3 regions of the Streptomyces sp. NPDC088387 genome follow, and region 3 is predicted to be linked to each of the others. Evidence: riboswitches for the same ligand, from Rfam matches in the RefSeq annotation. Region 3 holds a riboswitch; each other region holds the start of a gene.
The links. Region 3 has a riboswitch for cobalamin ahead of ACIQAC_RS39050 (cobalamin biosynthesis protein). Riboswitches for the same ligand answer to the same signal wherever they lie in the genome.
Positions count from the first base shown of each region.

Region 1 (4,997 bases), on a different contig from region 3:
GGCCGGAGCCGCCGGGTTCCTCGCCCCGCCACCCCAGGTCGGCCCGCCGCCGGGCCCCGCCAAGAGAGCCGCCACCCCGTGATCACCTTCGACCAGGTCACCATCGAGTACGACACCGCGCCCGAACCCGCCCTGCGCGATCTCGACCTCACGGTGGAGGAGGGTGAACTCTGCCTCGTCGTGGGCCACACCGGCGTCGGCAAGTCCACCCTCCTCGGCGCCGTCAACGGACTCGTGCCGCACTTCACCGGAGGCACCCTCTACGGCCGGGTCGTCGTCGACGGCCGCGACACCGCCCACCATCCGCCCCGCGAACTCGCCGATGTCGTCGGCGTGGTCGGCCAGGACCCGATCGACGGGTTCGTCACCGACACCGTCGAGGAGGAACTCGCCTACGCCATGGAGCAGTTGGCGATCCCTCCGGCCACCATGCGCAAACGCGTCGAGGAGACCCTCGACCTCCTCGGCCTCGCCGACCTGCGCCATCGCGCGCTGTACGAACTCTCCGGCGGCCAGCAGCAACGGGTCGCCATCGGATCCGTCCTCACCGCCCATCCCCGGGTCCTCGTCCTCGACGAACCGACCTCGGCACTGGACCCCACAGCGGCCGAGGAGGTCCTGGCCGCGGTCACCCGCCTTGTGCACGACCTGGGCGTCACCGTCCTCATGGCGGAACACCGCCTCGAACGCGTCGTCCAGTACGCCGACCGTGTCATCCACCTCCCCGGCGACGGCCGTGCCCTGATCGGCCCACCTGCCGACATCCTCCGTACGGCGTCGATCGCCCCGCCGATCGTGGAGCTGGGGCGCGCGGCGGGCTGGTCCCCGCTGCCGCTGTCCATCCGCGACGCCCGGCGCGCCGCCGCACCCCTTCGCGCCCGGCTGGCGGAGCGGGCACCGGCGCCGGTGCGGCGAACCGAAGCGGGGGACCGGCACAGGCTGCTGACCGCGCGCGGCGTCACGGTCGCCTACCGCGGGGTGCCCGCCGTGCGGGAGGTGGACCTCGATCTGCACACCGGTGAGGTGACGGCGTTGATGGGCCGCAACGGCTCCGGGAAGTCGTCGCTGCTGTGGGCCATCCAGGGCTCGGGTCCGCGCCGCGCGGGGACCGTCAAGGTGAGCGACTCCGCGGGTGCGAAGGTGGGCGACTCCGTGCGCGGGAGTGCGAAGGCGACCGGTTCCGGAGGGGGCACCGATCCGCACGCCGTGCCCGCCGCACAGGCCCGCCGGCTCGTCGGACTGGTTCCCCAGACCCCCGCGGACCTGCTCTACCTGGAGAGCGTCAAGGCGGAACTCGACCAGGCGGACACCGAGTCGGGGTCCGCCGTGACCGCACGGGACGTCCTTGACCGGCTCGCGCCCGGCATCGACGACGCCACCCACCCGCGCGACCTCTCCGAGGGGCAGAAACTCGCCCTGGTCCTCGCCATCCAGGTCTCCGCCGCGCCCCGGATCGTGCTGCTCGACGAACCGACCCGCGGACTGGACTACCGCGCGAAGACCGAACTCATCGGTGTGGTGGACGCGTTGGCGGCCGAGGGCCGGGCGGTCGTCATCTCCACCCACGACGTCGAGTTCGCCGCCCGCGCGGCCGACCGGGTCGTGGTGATGGCCGAGGGCGACATCGTCGCCGACGGCCCGACCACGGAGGTCATCGTCTCCTCACCGGTCTTCGCCCCGCAGACCGCGAAGATCCTGGCCCCGCTGCCCTACCTGACGGTCGGCCAGGTCGAAACGGCACTCGCGGCCGAGGACCGGAAGGAGGGTGACCGTGACCAGACGTGAAGCGGCGGCGATCCGGCTCGGCCCGCGCGTGGGGATCGTCATGACCCTGGCCGCATTCCTCGGGCTTGTGGCCTTCTTCTGGCCCTTCGTCGTGGCCCCGGGGAAGCTCGGCTCCAACTACGCGCCCCCGCTGATCTTCGGGGTTCTCCTGCTCCTGGTGCTGTGCGTGGTGCTCTCGGAGATCGCCGAGGGCGGCATCGACTCCAAGGCGCTCGCGATGCTCGGTGTGCTCTCCGCCGTCAACGCGGCCCTGCGCCCCCTGGGTGCCGGAACCGCCGGCATCGAGACCGTGTTCTTCGTCCTCGTCCTCGCCGGCCGGGTCTACGGCCCAGGCTTCGGGTTCGTGCTCGGCTGCACCTCGCTGTTCGCCTCCGCGCTCATCACGGGCGGAGTCGGGCCCTGGATGCCGTACCAGATGTTCGGCTGTGCCTTCGTCGGGATGCTCGCCGGCTTCCTGCCCCGGGCCACCGGCCGCCGTGAGGTGCTGATGCTGGCGGTGTACGGATCCCTCTCCGGGTATCTGTTCGGCTTTCTGCTCAACCTGTCCTTCTGGCCGTTCTCCCTGGACCCGAACAGCTCCATCGCCTATCTGCCGGGACTGCCGTTCACCGAGCAGTGGCAGCGCTACATCGCCTTCGACATCGCCACGTCCCTCGGCTGGGACACCGGCCGGGCGGTCACCAACTTCGTCTGTGTACTGCTCGCCGGTCCCGCGGTGCTGACCACCTTCCGACGGGCCGCGCGCCGCGCCCGCTTCCGCGCCCCGGTGCGGTTCGCCGAGCCACGGACGGCCGCGCCGGAAAAGCCCTGACCCGGCACAACACGGCACCGGGCTCGCCCGGGGTGGATTTACTAGGACGTCCAACTATATAGTCGCGGCAGAAGGCCCGCGGTGCAGGGAAGCCGGTGTGATTCCGGCGCGGTCCCGCCACTGTGACCGGGGAGTACGCCGTCGAGCAGGACGCCACTGACGAGCACGAAGTCGGGAAGGCGGACGGCGCGCGCTGATCCGGGAGTCAGGATACCGGCCGCGGGATGTTCCGTGTTGTCCACGAGGATGGAGCTGACACGCATGGCACCGGTGTGCACCCACGACCCCGGCGGACTTGGCGGGCGGGCTCCACGGCCCCACCCGCGTCCGGCCGTCACAGCCTGACGGTCCCCTCGCCATACGCGATCTCGCGCCGCCCCCGCACCCGTACGCCACCGCGTCCGGACGCGGCGGTCCCGCGCGCCGTCCCGGATCACCTGACGAGAGCAGGCCATACATGATCCGCGCACAAGACCGCGCCTCCGCGCGCGAGTTGACGCACTTCATCGGCGGCAAGCACACCCCGGGAACCTCGGGGTCCTACGCCGACGTGTACGACCCCAACACCGGCGAGGTACAGGCCTGCGTGCCCCTCGCCAGCCGCGCCGAGACCGAGGCGGCGATCGCCGACGCCGCGCAGGCCCAGCACGAGTGGGGCGAGTGGAATCCGCAGCGCCGGGCCCGAGTCCTGCTGCGCTTCCTCCAACTGGCCGAGCAGGAGAAGGACTCCCTGGCCCGGCTGCTCTCCGCCGAGCACGGCAAGACCGTCGCCGACGCGCACGGCGACCTCCAACGCGGCCTGGAGGTGGTGGAGTTCGCCGCCGGGATCCCGCATCTGCTCAAGGGCGAGTTCACCGACAACGCCGGCACCGGCATCGACGTCCACTCGCTGCGCGCGCCCCTGGGCGTCGTCGCGGGCATCACCCCGTTCAACTTCCCCGCCATGATCCCCCTCTGGAAGGCCGCCCCCGCCCTGGCCTGCGGCAACGCCTTCCTTCTCAAGCCCTCCGAGCGCGACCCCTCCGTACCGCTGCGGCTCGCCGAACTCTTCCTGGAGGCGGGCCTGCCGCCAGGTGTCCTCAACGTCGTCAACGGCGACCGCGAAGCCGTCACCACCCTCCTCGAAGACCCCCGCGTCGCCGCCCTCGGCTTCGTCGGCTCGACCCCCGTCGCCGCGCACATCTACGCCACCGCCGCCGCCCACGGCAAACGCGCCCAGTGCTTCGGCGGCGCCAAGAACCACATGATCGTGATGCCGGACGCCGACCTCGACCAGGCCGTGGACGCCCTGATCGGCGCCGGTTACGGCTCGGCGGGCGAACGCTGCATGGCCATCTCGGTCGCCGTGCCCGTCGGCGAACAGACCGCCGACGCACTGGTCGCCCGCCTCAAGGAGCGCATCGCCGGGCTCCGCATCGGCCGCAGCGACGACCCCGAGGCGGACTTCGGCCCGCTGGTCGGCCCCGACGCCCTCGACCGGGTCCGCTCCTACGTCGACCTCGGTGTCGAGGAGGGCGCCGAACTCGTCGTCGACGGGCGCGACTTCAGCCTCCCCGGCCACGAGAACGGCTTCTTCGCCGGAGCCTCCCTCTTCGACCGCGTCACCCCCGCCATGCGCATCTACCAGGAGGAGATCTTCGGCCCGGTCCTCTCCGTGGTCCGCGCCACCGACTACGAGGAGGCCCTGCGCCTGCCCAGCGAGCACGCCTACGGCAACGGCGTGGCGATCTTCACCCGCGACGGCGACACCGCCCGCGACTTCACCCGCCGGGTCAACACCGGAATGATCGGCGTCAACGTGCCCATCCCGGTACCCGTCGCCTACCACACCTTCGGCGGCTGGAAGCGCTCCGGCTTCGGCGACCTCAACCAGCACGGCCCGGACGCCATCCGCTTCTACACCCGTACGAAGACCGTCACCTCGCGCTGGCCCGCCGGCCTCAGGGAAGGCGCGAGCTTCACGATCCCGACGATGGGGTGAGCGCGATGACCCTGCTCACCGAGGACCAGCAGGCCCTCGTCGAGACGACCCTCGACTTCGCCCAGGACCACCTCGCCCCGCACGCCCTCGACTGGGACCGCGACAAGCACTTCCCGGTCGACGTCCTGCGCAAGGCCGCCGGAATCGGCCTCGGCGGTGTCTACGTCCGCGAGGAGTCCGGCGGCTCCGGCCTCACCCGGACCGACGGCGTCCTCGTCTTCGAGACCCTCGCCTCCGGCTGCCCCTCCATCGCCGGCTACCTCTCCATCCACAACATGGTCGCCTGGATGGTCGACCACTACGGCGACCCCGCCCAGCGTGAACGCCGGCTGCCCCGTCTGTGCGCGATGGACGACCTCGCCGCGTACTGCCTGACCGAACCCGGCAGCGGCTCCGACGCCGCCGCCCTCACCACCCGCG
Region 1 covers NZ_JBIVNC010000015.1:227,944-232,940, forward strand. The annotation lists gene ACIQAC_RS32825 (energy-coupling factor transporter transmembrane component T) at 1-82, shown strand, start outside; gene ACIQAC_RS32830 (ABC transporter ATP-binding protein) at 79-1,785, shown strand; gene ACIQAC_RS32835 (ECF transporter S component) at 1,826-2,596, shown strand; cobalamin riboswitch at 2,645-2,833, shown strand; gene ACIQAC_RS32840 (CoA-acylating methylmalonate-semialdehyde dehydrogenase) at 3,054-4,577, shown strand; gene ACIQAC_RS32845 (acyl-CoA dehydrogenase family protein) at 4,583-4,997, shown strand, end outside.
Region 1: another riboswitch for cobalamin. It lies ahead of ACIQAC_RS32840 (CoA-acylating methylmalonate-semialdehyde dehydrogenase); the one in region 3 lies ahead of ACIQAC_RS39050 (cobalamin biosynthesis protein).

Region 2 (4,997 bases), on a different contig from region 3:
CGCGCAGCAGCGCCGCCGCCTCGTCGACGCCCGGCACCCGCGGCGAGTGGATGTCGTACACCCCCGGCCCCGCCTCCCGCGGATAACCGTGCGCTGCCAGCTCACGCGCGACCTGCATGTGCGAACGCGCCGCCTCCAGGCTGATCACGTCCGCGTCGAGGTCGTCGATCGCCTGCACGATGTCACCGAACTCGGCGTAGCACATGTGCGTGTGGATCTGCGTGGCCGGACGGACCCCGCCGGTGCTGAGCCGGAAGGCCTCCGTGGCCCACGCCAGATAGGCGGCGCGGTCCGCGGCCCGCAGCGGCAGCGTCTCCCGCAGCGCGGGCTCGTCGACCTGGATGACCGAGGTCCCGGCCGCCTCCAGGTCGGCCACCTCGTCGCGCAGCGCCAGCGCCACCTGCCGGGCGGTGTCCCCGAGCGGCTGGTCGTCACGGACGAACGACCAGGCCAGCATGGTGACCGGCCCGGTGAGCATGCCCTTGACCGGCCGGTCGGTCAGCGACTGGGCATACGTCGTCCAGCGCACGGTCATCGGCCGCGGACGGGAGATGTCGCCGGCCAGGATCGGCGGACGCACGTACCGGGTGCCGTACGACTGGACCCAGCCGTGCTGCGTGGCGAGGTAGCCGGTGAGCTGCTCGGCGAAGTACTGCACCATGTCGTTGCGCTCGGGCTCGCCGTGCACCAGGACGTCGAGGCCGGTCTTCTCCTGGAAGGCGACGACCTCCTGGATCTCGGCCCGGATCCGCTCCTCGTAGCCGGCCGTGTCGATCCGGCCCGCGCGCAGGTCGGCGCGGGCGGCCCGCAGATCGCCGGTCTGCGGGAACGAACCGATGGTCGTGGTCGGCAGCAGCGGCAGCCCGAGGTGCGCGCGCTGGGCGCCGGTGCGCTCCGGATACGTCTGGGAGCGGCGGCCGTCCGCCTCCGTCACCGCGGCGGTGCGGGCCCGCACGGCCGGGTCCCGGGTGATCGGCGAACCGGCGCGGGAGGCCAGGTCGGCCCGGTTGGCGGCGAGCCCGGCCGCGATGGCGTCGGTGCCCTGAGCGAGCCCCCTGGCCAGGGTGACGAGCTCGGCCGTCTTCTGCCGGGCGAACGCGAGCCAGCGCCTGACCTGCGGCTCGATGTCCCGCTCGGCGGACGCGTCGAGCGGCACGTGCAGCAGCGAGCAGGAGGCGGCGACGTCCACCCGGTCGGCCAGACCCAGCAGGGTGCCGAGTGTGGACAGCGACTTCTCCAGGTCGTTGACCCAGATGTTGCGGCCGTTGACGACCCCGGCGACCAGCCGCTTGCCCGGCAGCCCGCCGACCGCGGCGAGGGCGTCGAGGTTGGCGGCGGCGGCCTCCGTGAAGTCGAGCGCGAGCCCTTCGACGGGCGCCTTCGCCAGCACCGGCAGGGCGTCGCCGAGCCGGTCGAAGTACGAGGCGACCAGCAGCTTCGGCCGGTCGGTGAGGGCGCCGAGATCGCGGTAGGCGCGCCCCGCGGCGTTCAGGTCGGCCGGGGTGCGGTCCTGCACGAGGGCCGGCTCGTCGAGCTGCACCCACTCGGCGCCCGCCGCCCGCAGATCGGCGAGGACCTCGCCGTACACGGGAAGCAGCCGGTCGAGCAGGGTCAGCGGGTCGAAGTCGGCGGCGACACCCGGCGCCGGCTTCGCGAGCAGCAGATAGGTGACCGGGCCGACGAGGACGGGCCGGGCGTCGAGGCCGAGCGCGAGGGCTTCCTTCAACTCGGCGACCTGCTTGGCGGAGTCGGCCGAGAAGACGGTGTCCGGGCCCAACTCGGGGACCAGGTAGTGGTAGTTCGTGTCGAACCACTTCGTCATCTCCAGCGGCGCCACGTCCTGGGTGCCGCGCGCCATCGCGAAGTAGCCGTCCAGCGCGTCCGCGTCGACGGCGGTGCGGTGCCGTGCGGGGATCGCGCCGACCATGACGGTGGTGTCGAGCACGTGGTCGTAGAACGAGAAGTCACCGGTGGGCACCTCGTGGATGCCGGCCTCGGTGAGTTGGCGCCAGTTGCTCCGGCGGAGTCCGGCCGCGGTGTCCCGGAGGGCGTCCGCGGTGACGCGGCCCTTCCAGTACCCCTCGATCGCCTTCTTCAGTTCCCGGTTCTGGCCCTGACGGGGGTAGCCGTACACGGTGGCCCGTGCTGCCGCGGCTGCGGGCTTGGTCACGGAGATCTCCTTCGCGAGATGAATCCCTGAGATCCCGGCGACGGGACGAGGGCGCGAAGGGGAGACGAACCAGTCGGAACCGAACGTGCGCGGCATGGCACGGTCGTCCGTCCGGTGTGTACGCCGACCCGCCCACGAGGTCACCGAGATGTCCGCGTACGGGGTACCGGACGCGGGCAGTTGGCAGGTCTTCGGACTCGCGGGCACGCCCCCCTTCCATCAGGAGGACACCTACTGGCCGTCGCTTCCCAGGCCCCTGTGTGGAGCCCAGTGCGTATGACGGCGGTCGTTCCCGCTCACCGCTGCGGGGCAGTCCCGGATTCCCACCGGGTTCCCTCTTGCGACGCATCCCGTCTGGCGGACGGGGCGAACCAGCTGCGTCGGCCAGCCTACGGGCTGACGTCGCACAGGCAAGCGCGATGTCCGGCATCCGGATGGTGAGCTGGGCCACCAGGCGTGGTACCGGTCCCCTTCCCGGCTGCCGGGAGCGGTGGCCCACGGGCTGTGGCGGGGCGACCGCGGCGCCCGGATCATGGCGATCCTGTGCTCGTTCGGACCGTTGCTCACCACCGAGGGCCGGACCATCGCGGGCCCCCTCGTGATGGTTCTTCTGCTCACGGCGCCCAGGTCGTCCCGGGCCTGGTTCAGCCCGGAACCGCCGGACGCGAACCGGTTCGTCGACGAGTACGGTGACGACGAGGACGACGGGTTGGCGGCGGGCCGGGGCTGAGCGCGGGGCCGGGTGGGCACGGGGCCGGGTGGGTGCGGGCGGGTCACACGGTGATCTTGACGGCTTCGAGCCGGCGTTCGTTCTCCATGGCGCCGCCGAAGACGAAGTTCGGTCGCGGGTCGGCGCAGCCCTGGCTGCCCCAGTCGAAGCCGCTGACCTTGGCGCTGGGGCAGACCCGGCCGCTTCCGACGTTGATGGCGAAGCCCGTCATGTACTTGGCGGACGTCTTGCCGATGTAGATGTTCTTGCCGTCGCCCGTGATCGCGCTCCAGCTCGGCTGCCACCTGCCCTCGCCGTTGGTCGAACCGGAGTTGTACAGGACGGCGTTGGCGGCGGAGCCGTTGACGCCGTGCACCGCGATGTTGAGGGCCTTGATCGGCTTGTTCTGGCCCGTCGTACCGGCCAGCGTGCCGTCGCACACGGGCTTCTGCCAGCCCGTCCCGGACACGTACGCCCGGTAGCAGATGTGCCGCCCGGCGGGGTCCTGCCGCGCGAGCCGCCGGACGGCGGTGGCGGCGGTGTCGACCGCGGGGTCCGCGGTCACCGTGGTGGTGCTGCGCGGAGCCGTCTCGGTGACCGTGGGCCCGCCGGCCGCGGGCAGCGCGGGCTCGGAACTCCCGGCGGTCTTCTTCGGCTTCGGGCTCTTCGACGGCGAGGGCGACGCGCTCGGCGACGACGGCGCGCTGACCGACACCGAGTACGTCGGCGTGGCCTCCGGCGAGGGGCTGCCGCTCGTCGGGGCGCCGGCCCGGGCCGACTGCTGCTGGGTGTCGTCGCCCGATCCGCCGCTGCCGAGGACCACCAGAGACACGATGACGATGCCCGCGACGGCGAGTGCGGCCGGCGCGACGATCAGCGGGCGCTGGAGCAGCCCCGACGGGGTGTACTCGTCGTCCGACTGCCGGCCGCCGTTCCCACGGTCGAGCCGTCTGACCAGCGGGGGGAAGGCGGTGCGGGTGGGGGTGGGGGGTGGTGACAGGGCCGGTTCGTAGGCGTCGTCGGCGTCGTGGTCGTCGTGTTCCGGCTCGTGGTCCGGGTCCGGGTCCGGGTCCGGTGCGAGGTCGGAGGCGGGCGGGGGCGGGGGCGGGGGCTCGGGAAGTGTGTACGACTCCTCGTCGAAGGTGTCGAAGGTGTCGAAGGTGTCGACTGTGTCGAGGGCGTCGTCGGCCGGAAGGGGTTTGGCGGCGGGGAGTTCGTCGTCCTCGTCCCACTCTTCGAGGACAAGGGGGTCGGCTTCGGGGCCCGTGTCGGCGTCGTCGGGATCAGGCGCGTCCTTGCCCTCGCCCTCGTCCTCGCCGTCCGCCTCGGCCACCTCGACGGCGTCGAAGTCCGCCTCGTCCGTGTCCCGTTGCTCCAGCAGCCTGCTGGAGCCGTCGGGAGCGACCTCGACATGGGCCACGTATCCGGCCGCGGGGTCCGAGACGGTCGCGGTCACCGGGGTGTCCAGCGCACGTGCGCGCGCCTGCAACGCGTCCAGGATCGCGGCGTCGCCCGTCTCCCCCTCCGGCACCCGTACCGGCACACCGTCGATGGCGGCCGTGCCGTCGCCGGAGACGACCACCGCGAAGTGGTCGTCCGCCGTGATCGGCTCGTCGCTCTCTTCACCCCGGCCCATGCGCATTCCCTTCCGATGCCGCGGAGATCTCCGACGTCCTCCGCGCTACCGCAACGGCCCGCGCACACCGAACGGTTCAACGCGTACGACAGGAAGTACCGGCGGAGCCACGCCGACCACGGTGGTACCCCTCCGCTGATGTGTTCGGATCTCGATAGAGTCCACCGGGTGAACGCTCCCGAAGAGTTGGTGAGTTTCGCCCTGCTGGGTCCGGTCAAGGCCTGGCGCGGCGGACGGGAACTGGACCTCGGTTCGCCCCAGCAGCGCATCGTGCTGGCGGCCCTTCTGTTACGGCGGGGGCGCCCCGTCACGCTGCACGAACTCCTGGATGCCGTCTGGGGAGAGAAACCGCCGACAGCCGCCGTGTCCGTGCTGCGGACCTATGTGTCACGGCTCCGCAAGGTGCTCGAACCGGGGCGCGCCGCCGCCGGGTCCGCACCGGTGATCGTCTCGGTGGGCAACGGATATCTCGCCCGGGTGCG
Region 2 covers NZ_JBIVNC010000005.1:112,768-117,764, reverse strand. The annotation lists gene metE (5-methyltetrahydropteroyltriglutamate--homocysteine S-methyltransferase) at 1-2,170, opposite strand, end outside; cobalamin riboswitch at 2,335-2,561, opposite strand; gene ACIQAC_RS15285 (hypothetical protein) at 2,661-2,900, shown strand; gene ACIQAC_RS15280 (hypothetical protein) at 2,944-4,515, opposite strand; gene ACIQAC_RS15275 (AfsR/SARP family transcriptional regulator) at 4,684-4,997, shown strand, end outside.
Region 2: another riboswitch for cobalamin. It lies ahead of metE (5-methyltetrahydropteroyltriglutamate--homocysteine S-methyltransferase); the one in region 3 lies ahead of ACIQAC_RS39050 (cobalamin biosynthesis protein).

Region 3 (4,997 bases):
GTCGGGGCGGAGGCGGTCGTACGGCACTCCCGACGGGGTGACGAGTACGGTGTCGTCGACGCGGACGGAGACGTTGCCGGAGGTGCCGACCACCAGGCCGTCGGTGACCGTGCGGCGCGCCGTCGCCACCAGCGCCTCCCAGGCTTCCGCCTCCGCCTCGTTTGCCCGTCGCGCGTCGTTCCGGTCGCCCCGTGGGTCCCGTGGGTCCCGCTGGTCCTGTCGCTGCTCAGCCATGGCGCGATCCTGCCAGCAAAGGAAAGTGACCAGAGTCTCTTCGGGCGTCCTCGGAGCGGCCGGGGAGGGTCGCGACGCGGGTGTGGTCCGTGCGGCACACGGGGTGTGTGTGCGGTACCGGGTTCGGTCCCGGGAAAACGGAACGTCAACCACCCACCCCGGCAACCACGGATCCCCCTTCAGTTCACCCGTCGTTCATCTGGGTTACTTAGGTTCATCCGGCCGATGACCTTCGAACGAATGCCTGGGTAAATGGAAAGCTTCTCGCTGATCCTCGCGATTGTGGTGGTCACTGCTCTCGCGTTCGATTTCACGAACGGTTTCCACGACACAGCGAACGCGATGGCCACGACCATCTCGACCGGCGCCATGAGACCCAAGATCGCGGTGGCGATGTCCGCCGTCCTCAATCTCGTGGGCGCTTTCCTCTCCGTGGAGGTCGCGAACACGATCTCCAAAGGGCTCGTCGACGAGTCGGGTATCCAGCCGGAGGTCATCTTCGCCGCCCTGGTCGGCGCGATCCTGTGGAACCTGCTGACGTGGCTGGTGGGTCTGCCGTCCTCCTCGTCGCACGCCCTGATGGGCGGTCTGATCGGCGCCACCATCGCCTCGGCCGGCGTCGGTGCCGTGCACGGCGACGCGCTGGTCACCAAGGTGCTGATCCCGGCGATCGCCGCCCCGATCGTGGCCGGCCTCGCCGCGATGCTCGCGACCCGGCTCACCTACACCCTGGGCAAGAAGGCCGACGGCAAGGCCGCCGCCAAGGGCTACCGGGCCGGACAGATCGCCTCCGCGGGCCTCGTCTCGCTGGCCCACGGCACCAACGACGCGCAGAAGACGATGGGCATCATCACCCTCGCCCTGGTCGCCGGCGGCAGCCTCGCCCCCGACTCCGACCCTCCCACCTGGGTGATCCTCTCCGCGGGCCTGGCCATCGCGCTCGGCACCTACCTCGGCGGCTGGCGCATCATCCGCACCATGGGCAAGGGCCTGACCGATCTCCAGCCGCAGCAGGGCTTCGCCGCCCAGACCAGCGCCGCGACGGTCATCCTGGCCTCCTCGCACCTCGGTTTCTCCCTCTCCACCACCCACTCCGTCTCGGGTTCGGTGATGGGCGCGGGCCTGGGCCGCAAGGGCGGTGTGGTCCGCTGGTCCACGGCGACCCGGATGTTCATCGCCTGGGGCCTGACGCTGCCGGCCGCCGCGCTGGTCGGCGCGGTCGCCGAGTGGGTGACCGGCTTCGGGGCCTGGGGCACCGGGTTCGTGGCCGCGTTCCTGATCGGCTCCAGCGCCTGGATCTGGAAGCTGTCCCGCCGCGAGGTCGTCGACCACACCAACGTCAACGGCACCGAGGAGCCGGGCGTGGTCACCGCCGCCATCGCCGCCGTGACCCCGCCGCCCGCGGGCCCGGCCGACGAACTGGCCGCCACCCTGCCCGCGCCGGCCGTCCCGGCCGCCTCCGCCGACGCCGCGGCGCCACGCGCCGGCGTCTGAGCCCGCCCACCCCTCCCCACTCCCCCAAGGACACACCAGCATGAAGATCGACTGGGCGGCACTCGGCTCCGTCTTCGGCGTCAGCCTCGTGGTCACCGTGGCCCTCGTCGGCCTGTTCACCCTCGGCGTGATGGGTCTGTCGCGCCGCGAGCGCGCGGTCGCGCAGGCCGGCGGCGGCGCGGCGCTCGCGGTCACCGGCGCGTACGCGTGCTTCGCGGCGTGCGCGGCGGCGGTGGCGTACGGGATCTATCTGATCGTCGCCTGACGGCACGATCTCGCCCGGCGGCACGATCGTCGCCCGGCGGCGGCACAGCGGCAGACCGCGAGGGCGGGTACGGGACATGGTTCCGTACCCGCCCTCGGCGGTGTTTCCGACAGGGGCGGTGTGGGCCTCAGCACACTCTCCCTTCGCAGGTCAACGGCAAGTTGACGGGTCTTCCAACCCCGTGGTGGACTGCCGGGGCCATGTACGGCGGCAGAAGAGGAAGCCGGTGTGAATCCGGCGCGGTCCCGCCACTGTCACCGGGGAAGAAACCCCCGGGAGCCAGGAACTCTCACCGCCGGTCTCGTCGAATCAGGGCGCGGACACCCTGAGTGAGGACATATCGCCATGCTCGGCTGCCGAACGAGATTCCGTACCAGGACACTTCCTGACCGCACGGCCGGCTGAGCCGATGGGTGCCGATCGCGTCTTCGCGTACGGCGCCGCCGCCGGGCTCCTCGGTGACCTGCTCCTCGGCGATCCCCGCCGCGGGCATCCGGTCGCCGGTTTCGGGCGGGCCGCCGGTGCCGTGGAACGTCTGCTGTGGCGCGACCACCGCGGGTGGGGTGCGCTGCACACCGCCGTGTGCGCGGGCGGTGCCGTGGCTCTGGGTGCCGTCGCCGCGCGCGTTGTACGGTCCTCCCCCGCCGCGTCCGTCGCGCTGACCGGTGCCGCCACCTGGGCCGTCGTGGGCGGGACTTCCCTCGGGCGGGAGGCCCGGGCGATCGGGCGGGCGCTGGAGGCCGGGGACGTCGAGGGGGCGCGGGCACGGTTGCCGCATCTGTGCGGGCGGGATCCGCAGGCGCTCGACGCCGACGGGATCGCTCGCGCTGTGGTCGAGTCCGTCGCCGAGAACACGTCCGACGCGGTGGTGGGGGCGTTGGTGTGGGGGGCCGTGGGTGGGGTGCCGGGGCTGCTCGGGTTCCGGGCCGTGAACACGCTGGACGCGATGGTGGGGCACCGGTCGGTGAAGTACCGGCGGTTCGGGTGGGCTTCGGCCCGGCTGGACGATGTGGCCGGGTGGCCCGGGGCGCGACTCACCGGGGTGCTCGCTGTGGTCGCCGGGGCGGATCGGGTGGGGGCTGTACGGGCTTGGCGTGCCGATGCCGCCGAGCATCCGAGTCCCAATGCCGGGGTTGTCGAGGCGGCGTTCGCGGGGGCGTTGGGGGTACGGCTCGGCGGGACCTTGTCGTACGCGGGGCGGGTTGAGCGGCGGCCTGTGCTGAATCGTTCCGGGCGGGCGGTCGCCATGGCCGACGTGGAACGTGCCGTGCGGTTGTCGCGGCGCGTGCAGTGGATGGCGCTCGGCGTCAGTGCGGGGGCTGCGCTGCTGCGGGGCCGGTTGCAGCGGCACCCGGCGTTGGGGGCTGTGCCCACCCTCCCCGTCGCCCTGCGCAACGCCTGCCCACAGCCGGTGCCGAGCACGCAGCGCGAGCAGACCGCCGGAGGTGCCGCGTGACGGGGCTGCTGGTTGCCGGGACCACCTCTGATGCCGGGAAGAGTGTGGTGACCGCCGGGATCTGTCGGTGGTTGGTTCGGCGGGGGGTCCGGGTCGCGCCCTTCAAGGCGCAGAACATGTCGCTCAACTCCTTCGTCACCCGGGAAGGTGCCGAGATCGGGCGGGCCCAGGCCATGCAGGCGCAGGCCTGCCGGGTGGAGCCGACCGCGTTGATGAACCCCGTGCTGCTGAAGCCCGGCGGTGACCGGAGCAGTCAGGTTGTGCTCATGGGGAAGCCCGTGGGGGAGATGACTGCCCGGGGCTATCACGGCGGGCGGCAGGAGCAGTTGCTCGGGACCGTGCTCGACTGTCTTGCCGAACTGCGGGGCACGTATGACGCGGTGATCTGTGAGGGGGCCGGCAGTCCGGCCGAGATCAATCTGCGGCGGACCGACATCGTGAACATGGGGATCGCCAGGAACGCCCGGCTCCCCGTGCTGGTGGTCGGTGACATCGACCGGGGTGGCGTCTTCGCGTCCTTCTTCGGGACCGTCGCCCTGCTGTCGCCGGAGGACCAGGAGCTGGTCGCCGGGTTCCTCGTGAACAAGTTCCGCGGGGACGTCTCCCTACTCGAACCCGGGCTCGACATGCTCAAGGGGCTCACCGGGCGGCCCACTTACGGCGTGCTGCCGTTCCGGCACGGGCTCGGCATCGACGAGGAGGACGGGCTCCGCGTCTCGCTGCGCGGGACCGTCCGGGAGTCCGTGGTCGCGCCGCCCGTCGGCGAGGACGTGCTGCGGGTCGCCGTCTGTGCCGTGCCGCTGATGTCGAACTTCACGGACGTCGACGCGCTCGCCGCCGAACCCGGTGTGGTCGTGCGGTTCGTGGACCGGCCGGAGGAACTGGCCGACGCGGACCTGGTCGTGGTGCCCGGCACCCGGGGCACGGTGAAGGCCCTGGAGTGGCTGCGGAACCGGGGGCTCGCGCGGGCGCTGGCACGGCGGGCCGCCGAGGGGCTGCCGACGCTCGGCATCTGCGGCGGCTTCCAGCTCCTCGGCGAGCACATCGAGGACGACGTGGAGAGCCGGGCCGGTCATGTCGACGGGCTCGGGATCCTGCCGGTGCGGGTGCGGTTCGCGCGCGAGAAGACCCTCACGCGGCCGGTCGGCGAGGCCCTCGGGGAGCCGGTCGCCGGGTACGAGATCCATCACGGGGTCGCCGATGTCGTGGGCGGGACCCCGTTCCTGGGTGGGTGCCGGGTCGGTCAGACCTGGGGCACGCACTGGCACGGCTCCCTGGAGTCGGACGGGTTCCGGCGGGCGTTCCTGCGCGAGGTGGCCGCCGCCGCGGGCCGGCGTTTTGTGCCCGCACCCGACACCACGTTCGCCGCGCTGCGCGAGGAGCAGCTCGACCGGCTCGGCGATCTCATCGAACAGCACGCGGACACGGACGCGCTGTGGCGGCTCATCGAGTCCGGCGCGCCGCAAGGACTGCCCTTCATTCCACCGGGAGCGCCCGTATGACCACTGGCACTGTGTTGTTGTTGTCGACCGCCGACACCGATCTGCT
Region 3 covers NZ_JBIVNC010000024.1:58,628-63,624, forward strand. The annotation lists gene ACIQAC_RS39035 (class II aldolase/adducin family protein) at 1-234, opposite strand, end outside; gene ACIQAC_RS39040 (anion permease) at 487-1,728, shown strand; gene ACIQAC_RS39045 (hypothetical protein) at 1,769-1,993, shown strand; cobalamin riboswitch at 2,161-2,303, shown strand; gene ACIQAC_RS39050 (cobalamin biosynthesis protein) at 2,403-3,449, shown strand; gene ACIQAC_RS39055 (cobyric acid synthase) at 3,446-4,951, shown strand; gene cobN (cobaltochelatase subunit CobN) at 4,948-4,997, shown strand, end outside.